DNA from 3 places in the Arthrobacter sp. Y3222053 genome. Region 1 is predicted to be linked to each of the others. Evidence: predicted binding sites of a transcription regulator. Region 1 holds the regulator's gene; each other region holds the start of a gene.

The links. Region 1 encodes HrcA, which represses chaperone genes, less so after heat shock. Its sites were predicted from a motif close to TTNGCACTCGNNNNNNNCGAGTGCNAA; they were not measured.
Region 2: AC5RUW_RS09800 (Hsp20/alpha crystallin family protein) is a predicted target of HrcA. The motif match lies at 2,328-2,354, and genes of this name have one in related genera.
Region 3: groES (co-chaperone GroES) is a predicted target of HrcA. The motif match lies at 2,675-2,701, and genes of this name have one in related genera.

Annotation. Positions count from the first base shown of each region.
Region 1 is NZ_JBNHIA010000002.1:294,623-298,770, forward strand. It holds gene AC5RUW_RS05620 (DUF3097 domain-containing protein) at 64-918, opposite strand; gene hrcA (heat-inducible transcriptional repressor HrcA) at 1,111-2,121, shown strand; gene dnaJ (molecular chaperone DnaJ) at 2,242-3,375, shown strand; gene AC5RUW_RS05635 (16S rRNA (uracil(1498)-N(3))-methyltransferase) at 3,379-4,143, shown strand.
Region 2 is NZ_JBNHIA010000003.1:377,590-381,737, forward strand. It holds gene AC5RUW_RS09790 (hypothetical protein) at 1-598, opposite strand, end outside; gene AC5RUW_RS09795 (glutamate-cysteine ligase family protein) at 822-2,291, shown strand; gene AC5RUW_RS09800 (Hsp20/alpha crystallin family protein) at 2,463-3,032, shown strand; gene AC5RUW_RS09805 (bile acid:sodium symporter family protein) at 3,137-4,123, opposite strand.
Region 3 is NZ_JBNHIA010000004.1:93,183-97,330, reverse strand. It holds gene AC5RUW_RS11735 (iron chelate uptake ABC transporter family permease subunit) at 1-435, opposite strand, end outside; gene AC5RUW_RS11730 (ABC transporter permease) at 428-1,459, opposite strand; gene AC5RUW_RS11725 (siderophore ABC transporter substrate-binding protein) at 1,525-2,475, opposite strand; gene groES (co-chaperone GroES) at 2,843-3,139, shown strand; gene groL (chaperonin GroEL) at 3,206-4,148, shown strand, end outside.

The DNA of each region.
Region 1 (4,148 bases):
ACGCCTTGGTTCAGTGCACGATGGTTCTGATCTTACAAGGGTACTGGCTGCCGGCCGGCCGGCTCACGCCCCCGGGACGGTCAGGAAGTCGATGACCTCCTCAACCCGGCCCAGCAGCGACGGCTCCAGATCGGCATAGGAGCGCACGCCGCCCAGGATCCGCTTCCAGCCCGCCGCGGCGTCGGCGTGGTCGGCATGCGGCCAGCCGAGGCCGCGGAGGATGCCGGTCTTCCAGTCCTGCCCGCGCGGAACCTCCGGCCAGGCGGCCAGGCCGAGCGCGGCGGGCTTGACCGCCTGCCACACGTCCACGTAGGGGTGCCCGACGATCAGCACGTTGCCCGCCGCCCCCTTGGACGCCATGACCTCGGCGGCGATCCGGGACTCCTTGGAGCCGGGCACCAGATGGTCCACCAGCACCCCCAGGCGGCGCTGCGGGCCGGGCTGGAAGTCGCGGACCGCGCCGGCCAGGTCGTCGATGCCGTGCAGGGGTTCGACGACGATGCCTTCGACCCGCAGGTCATCGCCCCACACCTTCTCCACCAGCTCGGCGTCGTGCTTGCCTTCGACCCAGATGCGGCTGGCACGCGCCGTGCGGGCGCGCATCCCTTCGACCTTCACGGAGCCGGAGGCGGTCCGGGCGGGCCTGGCGGGGGCCGGCGCCTGCGTCGGCGGCACCACCTCCACCGGCTGCCCGTCCACCAGGAAACCGAATCCGAGCTCGAACGAGCGGCGCTTGCCGTGCCGGTCCTCCAGCACCACCAGGTGCATGCCGCCGGATTTCTCCACCCGCACGACGGCACCCACCCACCCGGTCTGCACGTCTTCGAGGACCAGGCCGGGAACAGCCTGTTCCTGCGGCAGCTTCCGGCGGGTCGGGGCGGCGAGGTCCTGTGGTCCCCATTGGGAATAGTCGGGCACGGGCGTCCTTCTGTCGGAGCGGTTCACGGAGCCTGCCGGCGCAGTCGCTTCCGGGCCCTTCCGGGCGGGGCGGTTCAATGCTAGCAACGGGGCCGATTCATATTAGACTTAGCACTTGAAGACTGCGAGTGCTAAAGCAGCCGGCGGCCGGCCCACGGACCCGCCGGCCTGGACGGACGAAGGAGGTAACGCATGAGCGAGCCGCGCCGGCTCGAGGTGCTCCGGGCCATCGTCGAGGACTACGTCCATTCCCGGGAGCCGGTCGGTTCCAAGGCCCTCGTCGAGCGCCACCACCTCGGCGTTTCGTCCGCCACCATCCGCAACGACATGGCCGCCCTCGAGGAGGACGGGCTGATCGTCGCCCCGCACACCTCCGCAGGACGGATCCCCACCGACAAGGGCTACCGGCTCTTCGTGGACCGGATCTCCGACGTCAAGCCCCTCTCGGGAGCCGAGCGCCGGGCCATCCAGACCCTGCTGGAAGGCGCAACCGACCTCGACGACGTCATGGACCGCACGGTGCGGCTGCTTGCCCAGCTCACCAGCCAGGTCGCCGTCGTGCAGTATCCGCACCTGGGTGACGCCAAGGTGCGGCACATCGAATTCGTGCTGCTGGCCCCCGCCCAGGTGCTCGTGGTGCTCATCTCGACCACCGGCCGGGTGGAGCAGCGGGTGCTGACGGTGCCGGAGACCGTCGAACCCGACCTGCTGGACCTGCGGCGGCACTTCCTCACCGCCCTCGCCGGAGCGCCGCTGAACAGTCTCGCGGCCCCGCTCGGCGAATGCCTGCACACCGTTCCCGAGCGGCTGCGCCGGACCGCCGCCGCCCTGGCCCGGTGCCTGGAGCAGCTGGCGGGCAACAACCGCGAGGACCGGATCGTCATGGCCGGCACCGCCAACCTGGCCCGCTCCACCGTTGACTTCCCGCTCAGCATCGGCCCGATCCTCGAAGCGCTCGAGGAACAGGTGGTCATGCTGCGTCTGCTCTCGGAAATGCAGCAGGACGCCCGCGGCGTGTCGGTCCGCATCGGCAGCGAGAATGAGCACGGGAGCCTTGCGGAGGCCTCCGTGGTGGCTACCGGCTACACACCGGACGCGTCGGCCAAGGTGGGCGTGCTCGGCCCCACCCGGATGGACTACCCCAACACCATGGCGGCGGTGCGCGCCGTCGCCCGCTATCTGTCCAGGATCCTGAACAACTAGGTTTTGAACAATCACAGCGTCCGTGCACACCATGGAGACCGGTCAGCACCACCCAGCCGACGTGCGGGTGCCGGCAGCCGCGCCGCATGGACGCGGGCTATACAGGAAGCGATGTAACGAGTGAGCGACCACTACCAGGTCCTCGGGGTGTCCCGGGACGCCACCGGAGAAGAAATCAAGAAGGCCTACCGGAAACTGGCCCGCAAGCTGCACCCGGACGTGAACACCGCGCCCGGCGCCGCGGACGAGTTCAAGGCCGTCACCCATGCCTATGAGGTCCTGTCCGACCCCGAGAAGCGTCGGATCTACGACACCACCGGCAACGAAAACGGCACCGATAACGGGTTCGGCGGAGGCTTCGGCGGCCAGGGCTTCGGGTTCCAGGACATCTTTGACACCTTCTTCGGCGGCGCCGGCGGCGGCGGGCGCGGCCCGGCGTCGCGCACCCGCCGCGGACAGGACGCGCTGATCAACGTCCGCATCGACCTGCGCGACGCCGTGTTCGGCACCGACAAGAAGATCGACGTCGAAACGGCCGTCGTCTGCCCCACCTGTGACGGCAGCTGCTGCCAGCCCGGGACCTCCCCGCGCACCTGCGACATCTGCCACGGCACCGGCCAGGTCCAGCGCTCGGTCCGCTCCATCCTGGGCCAGGTCATGACCACCGCGCCCTGCGGCACCTGCCAGGGCTACGGCACCGTCATCCCCGATCCCTGCCACGAATGTGCGGGGGAGGGACGGGTGCGCAGCCGCCGCACGCTGACCATCCGGGTGCCCGCGGGCGTGGCCACCGGCACCCGCATCCAGCTTTCCGGCCAGGGCGAGGCCGGCACCGCCGGCGGCCCGCAGGGCGACCTGTACGTGGAGATCCGGGTCAGCCCCGACCCCACCTTCACCCGCGACGGCGACGACCTGCACGCGACCCTGACCGTGCCGATGACCGCCGCCGCGCTGGGGACCACCGTTACGCTGGCCACCTTCGACGGCGACCGGGAGGTCACCGTCAAGCCCGGCACCCAGTCCGGTGAGGTCACCGTGCTGCGCGGCCTGGGCGTGACCCACCTGCGCGGAGCCGGCCGGGGAGACCTGCACGTGCACCTGCAGGTGGAGACCCCCACCAAGGTCGACGCCGAGCAGGAGGAGCTGCTGCGCCGGCTGGCCGAGCTCCGCGGCGAGCAGTACGCCGAAGGTCGGCTTTCGACCTCCGGATCCGGTGTCTTCGCCAAGCTGCGCGACCGCCTCGGCAACCACTGATCCATGACCAGCCCGATCTTCTACGGCGACCCCGACGCCGTCGCCGCCGCGACGCCGGGGGCGACGTTCGTCCTTGACGGAGCCGAGGCCCGGCACGCGGTCTCGGTGAAGCGGCTGGCAGCGGGCGAGGACGTGGACATCGCGGACGGCCGGGGCCTGCGCCTGGCCGGACGGGTGCTTGCCGCCGCGCCGGCGCGCCTGGAGGTGGAGGTCCTTGCCCGGGTCGAGGAGCCGGAACCGGAGGGGCGGTTCATTCTCGTACAGGCCCTGGCCAAGGGCGACCGGGACCTGCAGGCGGTGGAATCGGCCGTCGAGCTCGGCGTGGACGAGGTGGTTCCGTGGCAGGCGGACCGCAGCATCGTCCGCTGGAACGCCGACAAGGCGGCAAAGGCCCGGGCCAAGTGGCAGGGCCTTGCCGCGGCCGCAGCCAAGCAGTCGCGGCGGGCGCGGATTCCCGAGGTCGCCGAGGTTGCCACCTCCCGCGCGCTGCCCGGGCGACTGGCCGACGTCGGCCTGGTCCTGGTCCTGCATGAAGAGGCGGACGCGCCGCTGGCCGCCGTGCTGGCGGCCGCCGCCGAGCGGTACAGCCGCGGGATTGCCGTCGTGGTGGGTCCGGAGGGCGGCATCTCGCCCGCGGAGCTGCAGGCGCTGCGGGAGGCCGGCGGCGTCGTCGTGCGCCTCGGCCCGCACGTGCTGCGCTCCTCCACCGCGGGCCCTGCGGCCCTGGCGGTCCTGGCCTACGAGCTGGGTCGCTGGGATACGGCCTGAGCGCG
Region 2 (4,148 bases), on a different contig from region 1:
CAGTCGGAGCCGACGGCTGCGCGGTGCCTGAGCCGGGGGCCCCGGCGCTCAGGCTCTTCGTCAGGCGTCCGGCGAGCAGCCCGGCTCCGGCGGCGAGGGCGAGGAAGGCTCCCGGGCGGCGTCGGGCGAAGTCCTTGACCTCGCTGACAAGGGAGCCGGGGTCCCTGCCGTCCAGCCATGAGGCTGCGGAGGAGGTGCGGTCGGCGACCTGGCGGACCAGGTCCGCGGCGACGCCGGGCTGGTCGGACGAGCGCGCCATGCTCTGCAGCTCGTCGGCCACCGAACGCAGGCCCTCGGCCACCTTCTGCTGCTGGGCGCCGGCCTGCTCGGTCAGGTCCGCGCGGGCCTGGTCATATAGGTCCCTGGCGTTGGTCTTCACCTCGGAGGCGACTTCCGCCGCCTGTTCCTTGGCGGTGGAGGCAACCTGCTGGGCGCTGTCCGCAGCGTGCTGGGCGACGTCGCCGGCCTGCGCCTTCGCGGCGTCGGCCTGCTGCTTCACGGCTTCGGTGCGGGACTGGCCTTCGGCGCCATCAGTGGTATCTGCCGGCAGCGGTGCCGCTGCGTGGCTTCCCTGGCCGGGATTGGCGTTCTCTGTCATCTTCGCCCTTTCTCGTCAAACGACTGCATCTGGGATTCCGATGTTCCGGTGGGATGATCATAAGCACACTTATGATCATCCGGGCAACTCGCTCCCCTTGATCCCTGGCCCTCCAAGCGGTCTGCGCTGCTCCTCGCGGGGCGGGTGTTGACCGGAACGCGACGGTGTATTTCCGGTTCCCGGAACGCTATACATCCCCTATCCGCCGTGGTTATCTTCATCCATGGGCGCGGAAGTCAACAGCAGGGAATTCAGCCGTGAGCAGCGGACCCGGTACCGGCAGCGGCTGTTGGAGAACCTCGACCGCTTTGCCAGGTTCCTGGGCACGGCAGAGTTCGCGGATTCGGCCTGCATCGGGCTTGAGCTGGAGCTGAACCTCATCAACAAGGACGGCTCCCCCGCCATGCGCAACGACGCCGTCCTGGACCGTATCGCCGATCCCGCCTTCCAGACGGAGATCGGCGCCTTCAACATCGAGATGAACCACCCGGCCCTCGGGATCGCCGGTGACGGACTGCAGCGCCTCGAGGACAGCCTGCGGAGTCAGCTGAACCGGGCCGAGGAGCAGGCGTCGGGCCTGGAGACGGGGATCCTGATGGTGGGCATCCTGCCTACCCTCAGGCCTGAAATCCTCACGACGGATGAATGGCTCAGCAGCGGCCACCGCTACGCCGCCCTCAACACCTCCGTGCTCCAGGCCCGCGGCGAGGACGTGCTGCTGAACCTGACCGGACCGGAAACCCTGTCCTTCTATGCCGCGAGCATCGCGCCCGAGGCTGCCTGCACCTCGGTCCAGCTGCACCTGGAGCTGCGGCCGGAGGAGTTCGCACCGGCATGGAACGCGGCTCAGGTGATCGCCGCTCCCCAAGTGGCGCTGGCCGCCAACTCTCCGGTTTTCCTGGAGCGCCTGCTCTGGCAGGAGACGCGCATCGAGCTGTTCAAGCAGGCCATCGACACCCGCCCTCCGGAGATGCGCAATCAGGGCGTCCGCCCCCGGGTCTGGTTCGGCGAACGGTGGATCACCTCGATCTTCGACCTGTTCGAGGAAAACGTCCGCTATTTTCCCGCCCTCCTGCCCGAGCTCTCAGACAACTCCGGCGTCCACACGGAGGCGGGGGCTCCCCTGCTGCCGGAACTGAGGCTGCACAACGGAACCGTGTACCGCTGGAACCGGCCGATCTACGACCCGGGGGGCCGGGTGCCGAACCTCCGGCTGGAGAACCGGGTGCTGCCGGCCGGGCCGACGGTCCTGGACGTGGTGGCGAATGCGGCCTTCTTCTACGGGCTGATGCAGGTGATGCGAACCTCGGAGCGACCCCTGTGGACGCGCATGGCATTCAAGACCGCCACCGAGAACTTCCTGGCCTGCGCCCGGCGCGGACTGGCGGCGTCGGTGTACTGGCCGGGCATCGGAGAGATCCCGGTGGCGGAACTGATCCTCCGTCACCTGCTACCCGAGGCGGAGCGCGGGCTGCGCGAACTCGGCGTGGACGACGCCCTGGTGGACCGGTACCTGAACGTGCTCCGCGAACGGGCCCGCACCGAGCGCAACGGCGCCGCGTGGCAGTCCGAGACGGTCCTGGCCCTGGAGGCGGAGGGAATGGACCGCCCCGACGCCCTGGCGGAGATGACCCGGCGCTATCGGGAGCTCATGCACAGCAACGATCCGGTCCATCTGTGGCCCGCGGCATGATTTCCGTTCCGGCGCCGGGCGTTTTTGGCGCGGAGTCTGGCACTCTACACACCCGAGTGCTAACGTTATTGCCATCTTGAGCCCTTCGGACTCAAGTTATCGACCCTTCTGCAGCGCTAAGAACTACCACCGGCCCGACCGGCGGGCGGTGTGAACAAGGAGTTGATGACAATGGCCATGAAATTCGATCCGTTCCGGGAACTCGACCGGATGGCGGGCGCCCTCCTGGATCCCCGCCAGCGGCTGCGGCTGATGCCCATAGACCTGTACCGGCAGGGCGACCACTACATTCTCAACGCCGATTTGCCCGGCATCGACCCCGGCTCCGTGGACGTCGACGTGGACGGGCAGCTGCTGACGATCCGCGCCGAGCGGACCATCAATGTGCCTGACGGCGCGACCTGGCTGACCCGCGAGCGGGAATCCGGCACCTTCCTGCGGCAGCTGAACCTCGGCCAGGGCATCGATATCGACAACATCTCCGCACGTTACGAAAACGGCGTGCTGAGCGTGCACATCCCGGTATCAGAGCGCGCCAAGCCGCGGAAGATCGAGGTCTCGGCGTCCTACAAGGACGGCGAGACGATTTCCGGCTCGGCCACCAGCGAACCGGCGTCGGTCAGCAGCAGCTCCTCCTCGGGCAGCGGCATGTCCTCCGGCGGATCCGGGTCCATGGGCGGGGGCTCCGAAGGCGGCTCCGGCGGCCATGGCTCAGCCGGAACCCCGGGGTCGGGCAGCTGAGGCCGGAAATCGGCGCATTGACACGCTGATGCAGTGATCACGGCAGGGAGCCGGGGCGAAGGCACATGCTTTCCCCGGCTCCCTGCCGTGTCCGGCCGCCGGGGTCAGCGCGGAGCGGGTTCCTCCACCCGGGCGGCGGCGCCGCTGCGTCGCCAGATGGCGGCCATCAGGGCGCCGGAGACGTTGTGCCAGACGGAGAACACCGCGCCCGGCAGCGCGGCCTCGGGGGCGAAGTAGGTCTTGGCCAGCCCGGCTGCCAGCCCCGAGTTCTGCATGCCCACCTCCACCGCCATGGTGCGGCGGGACGGCACCGGCAGCCGGAAGGCCTTGGCCGCGCCGTAGCCGAGCGCATAGCCCAACGCGTTGTGCAGCACCACGGCCAGCAGGATCAGCAGGCCGGCGCTGAAGATCGCCTCGGCGCTGCCGGCGACGACGGCGATCACCACGAAGGTGATCGCTGCCACCGAGACCCAGGGCAGGGCGGGCAGGACGCGGTCCACCAGCCGCGGCAGGAGTGCCCGCACGGCCAGCCCCAGGACCACCGGGACCAGCACGATCTGCACGATCGACAGCGCCATGGACGCCGGATCCACGGGCAGGTACTGTCCGGCCAGCCAGAGAGTGAGCAGCGGGGTGAACAGCGGGGCCAGCAGCGTGGAGACGCTCGTCATGGCCACTGACAGGGCGACGTTGCCGCGGGCCAGGTAGGTCACGACGTTGGAGGCGGTGCCGCCCGGCGCGCAGCCGACGAGAATGACCCCGGCGGCCAGGGCCGGCGGCAGTCCCAGGGCGGCGGAGATCGCCCAGCCGAGCAGGGGCATGATCAGGTACTGAGCCAGCACTCCGAGGAGCACGGGAAGGGGCTGGCGGACCACGAGCCCGAAGTCCGGCAGGGTCAGGGTCAGGCCCATGCCGAACATGATGAGCATCAGGCCCGGGTTGATGAACGGGGACAGCCCTGTGAAGGGATCCGGAAAGAACAGGGCCACCGCTCCTCCGGCCAGGATGAGCAGGGGGAAGAGCGTGACGGCCACCCGGGCGCTGCGTTCCTCGGCGCGGCGGGCGGTCTCCGCAGGCTGGTTCGTTGGCATCCCCATATGCTGGCACCGCACCCGG
Region 3 (4,148 bases), on a different contig from region 1:
GTAGAGCAGGAACGAGAAGCCGACCATGAGGGCGATCTCGAGGAGGAAGCGGACGGACTCGGGGGCGGAGAGCAGCGCCTGCCCGCCGAGGGCGAAGACGAGGACCGTCTGGATCAGCAGGTACAGGGCGTCGAAGCCCATGATCGACGGTGTCAGGATCCGGTTGCCGGTCACGGTCTGGAACAGCACGGTGGACACGGCCACGGCGTAGGCCACCAGGATCATGGTGCCGACCTTGATCGCGCGCCGGGGCAGGACGTATCCGAGGTTGCCGCGCAGGTCGATGGTCATGAACAGCAGCACCAGGACGGCGGCGGCGATGCCGAGGATGAGGATCCAGGTCCGCGGGGAGACGGAGCGGACCGGCTTGCGCCGGGTCGCCGTCATGGCCTGGGGCAGCGGGGAAACCGCCGAGTCGGGGGAGGGCTTAGCCACGGGCGGAGCGCTTTCGCAGGAGCAGGTACAGGAACAGGGCGCTGCCCAGGGCGGAGACGATGACGCCCACCGGGATTTCGTAGGGGAAGCGGATGGTGCGGCTGATGATGTCGCAGAGCAGCACGAATCCGGCTCCGAAGACGGCGACCCAGGGCACGGCGCGGCGCACGTTGTCGCCGATCATCAAGGACACGAGGTTCGGCACGATCAGGCCGAGGAAGGGAATGGAACCGACCGATACGACGACGACGGCGCTGATCAGGGACACGATGACCAGGCCCAGGCGCATCACCTGGTTGTAGTTCAGACCGAGGTTGGTGGTGAACTCCTGGCCCATGCCGGCCACCGTGAAGCGGTTGGCGGCCAGGTAGCCGACGAGGGTCAGGGCGGCCACGATCCAGAGCAGTTCGTAGCGGCCGCGCAGCACGCCGGAGAAGTCGCCGATGGTCCAGCTGTTGAGGGTCTGCAGCAGGTCCCAGCGGTAGGCGAAGAAGGTCGTGACCGCGGCGATCACGCCGCCGAGCATGATGCCGACCAGGGGCACCAGCAGGGTGTTGCGCAGCGGGATTCGGCGCAGCACGAGCAGGAACAGGGCGGTGCCGGCCATGGCGAAGACGGAGGCGACGCCCATCTTGAGGAACAGGGACGCACCGGGAAGCAGCACCGTGACGACCAGGATGCCCAGGGAGGCGGACTCCACCGTGCCGACGGTCGAGGGCTCCACGAACTTGTTGCGGGCCATCAGCTGCATGATCAGCCCGGCCACGCTCAGCGCCATGCCCGCCAGTACCACGGCCAGGGTCCGGGGGAGGCGGGAGATCCAGAACATGTCCCATGCATGGGCGTCCCCGGCGAGCAGTGCGCCCAGCGAGACATCGGAGACGCCGATGAACATGCTGGCTACGGCCAGCGCCAGGACGGCGAGCCCGGACACGGCAAGGGCCCCGGCCTGGGTAAAGCGGCGGGGCCTGGGCGGTTCTCCGGCCGGTGCCGGAGTCGGGGGAGCGGTGAGCGCTGCGGTCATGTCACGATCCGTGGGAAGTGCCGCGGTTCCGGCCCGGCCGGGCCGGAACCGCGGGAGCGGGGGTGCTAGGAAATGGCTTCCAGGATGGTGTCGACCTGGGACTGCACGTTGTTCAGCCCGTAGCCGACCAGGTACCAGCTGGAGGAATCCAGCATGGTGATCTTCCCGTTCTTCGCGGCGTTGGTGCCCTTCACCAGTTCGTTGTCGAGCACGGCGGAGGCTGCCTCGCCGGCCTGGCCGACGGCGGCGTCGCGGTCGATCACGAACAGGTGGTCCGGGTTGGTGTCGGCGATGTACTCGAAGGACACGGCCTCGCCGTGCTTGCCGTCCGAAGCGATGTCCGCAGCGGTCTGGACGCCCAGCACATCGTGGATCAGGCCGAAGCGGGAGCCGGCGCCGTAAGCGGTCATCTCGCCGCCGCTGGTCATCACGATCAGGCCGGTGCCGGCGTCGGCAGCTGCCGCCTTGGTCTCTTCGACGGACTCGTCCAGGGCGGCCAGGGCCTCGGCGGCTTCCTCTTCCTTGTCGAAGATCTGGCCGAGGATCTCGGTGTTCTCCTCGAAGGAGGCCCACGGGTCCTCGTTCGAGACGCTGAGGTTGATGGTCGGGGCGATCTTGCTGAGCTCCTCGTAGGAGTCGGCGACGCGGCCGGACATGATGATCAGGTCCGGAGCGCCTGCGCTGATGGCCTCGAAGTCCGGCTCCTTCATGCTGCCGATCTTCTCGTATTCCTCGCCGTCGTACTTGGACAGGCTCCCGGGGAAGTTGGCGGCCGGAACGCCGTCCACCTCGACGCCGAGGGCGTCCAGGGTGTCCAGGGCGCCCAGGTCGAAGGCGTAGACGGTCTCGGGGTTCACGGGAACCTCGGTGGTGCCCTGCTCGTGCTCGACGGAGATGGTCGACGGCGTTGTCGACGATGCCTCGGCGTCGGCGGACGCGCTCTCGGTGGAGCAGGCGCTCAGGGCCAGCAGGGACACGAGGGCGGTGCCGGCCAGCAGGCGGGACTTGGCGATCATGGGGGCTCCGTGGATCTCAGGGTGACTTACCGCCGGTGCGGAGAATAGGTCACGCAAATGTTTGCTAATTGGTGCGCGCAGTTGAAAGCTACATGGGTTAGGCAAGGCTAAGCAACTTTCAGTCCCACTCTGTGACACCGGCGTCTTCCGGCTTGACGGAGGCCCGCTTGATGTGCGCTCCGAAGGGGTGCCGCCGTTGCTGGCACTCTGCTTGACCGAGTGCTAACCAGTGCATAAAGTCTCAACTAGCACTCCCGCTGTGCGGGTGCTAATTCCGTAAGGGAAGCGCCAACCGGCACCGCGACGACGGCCAGCGCCAACTTTCGGTCCACAGTCCGTTAGCAGAACTACGCAAAGGAGAGCCCGAGTGTCGGTCTCTATCAAGCCCCTTGAGGATCGTATTGTTGTCCGTCCGCTCGAAGCCGAGCAGACCACCGCTTCCGGCCTGGTGATCCCGGATACCGCGAAGGAGAAGCCCCAGGAGGGGCAGGTCGTCGCGGTTGGACCGGGCCGTGTCGATGACAACGGCAACCGCGTCCCCGTCGATGTTGCCGAGGGCGACGTCGTCATCTACTCCAAGTACGGCGGAACCGAGGTCAAGCACGGCGGCGAGGAGTACCTCATCCTTTCCGCCCGCGACGTCCTCGCTGTCGTCACCAAGTAGTTCCACGGGAGAACCCCGGCCCGATGCGGCCGGGGTTTTCTGACGCAGTTCTCGGAAGGGACACATATGTCTAAGCAGTTGGAGTTCAACGACTCCGCCCGGCGCTCTCTGGAAGCCGGCGTCGACAAGCTGGCCAACACCGTCAAGGTGACCCTGGGCCCGCGCGGCCGCAATGTGGTGCTCGCCAAGACCTGGGGCGCCCCCACCATCACCAATGACGGCGTGACCATCGCCCGCGAGGTGGAGCTGGAGGATCCGTACGAGAACCTCGGCGCCCAGCTGGCGAAGGAAGTCGCGACCAAGACCAACGACGTCGCCGGCGACGGCACCACCACCGCCACCGTGCTCGCACAGGCCCTGGTCAAGGAAGGCCTGCGCAACGTGGCCGCCGGCGCCGCCCCGGGCGCGCTGAAGCGCGGCATCGAGGTGTCCGTGGACGCCGTCGCCAACCGCCTGCTGGAGAACGCCAAGGCCGTCGAAGGCAACCAGGTTGCCCACGTCGCCGCCATCTCGGCACAGAGCATGGAGATCGGCGAGCTGCTGGCCCAGGCCTTCGAGAAGGTCGGCCAGGAAGGCGTCATCACCATCGAGGAATCCTCCTCGACCCAGACCGACCTGGTCGTCACCGAGGGTATGCAGTTCGACAAGGGCTACCTGTCCCCGCACTTCGTCACCGACCCGGAGCGCCAGGAAGCCGTCCTCGAGGACGCGCTCATCCTCATCAACTCCGGCAAGATCTCCTCCGTGGCGGAGTTCCTGCCGCTGCTGGAGAAGGTCCTGCAGGCCGGCAAGCCGCTGTTCATCATCGCCGAGGACGTCGACGGCGAAGCGCTCTCCACCCTCGTGGTCAACAAGCTGCGCGGCACCCTGAACGTCGTGGCCGTCAAGGCCCCGGGCTTCGGAGACCGCCGCAAGGCCATGATGCAGGACATCGCCGTGCTGACCGGCGCCCAGGTCGTGTCCCCGGACCTCGGCCTGAAGCTCGACGCCGTCGGCCTTGAGGTGCTGG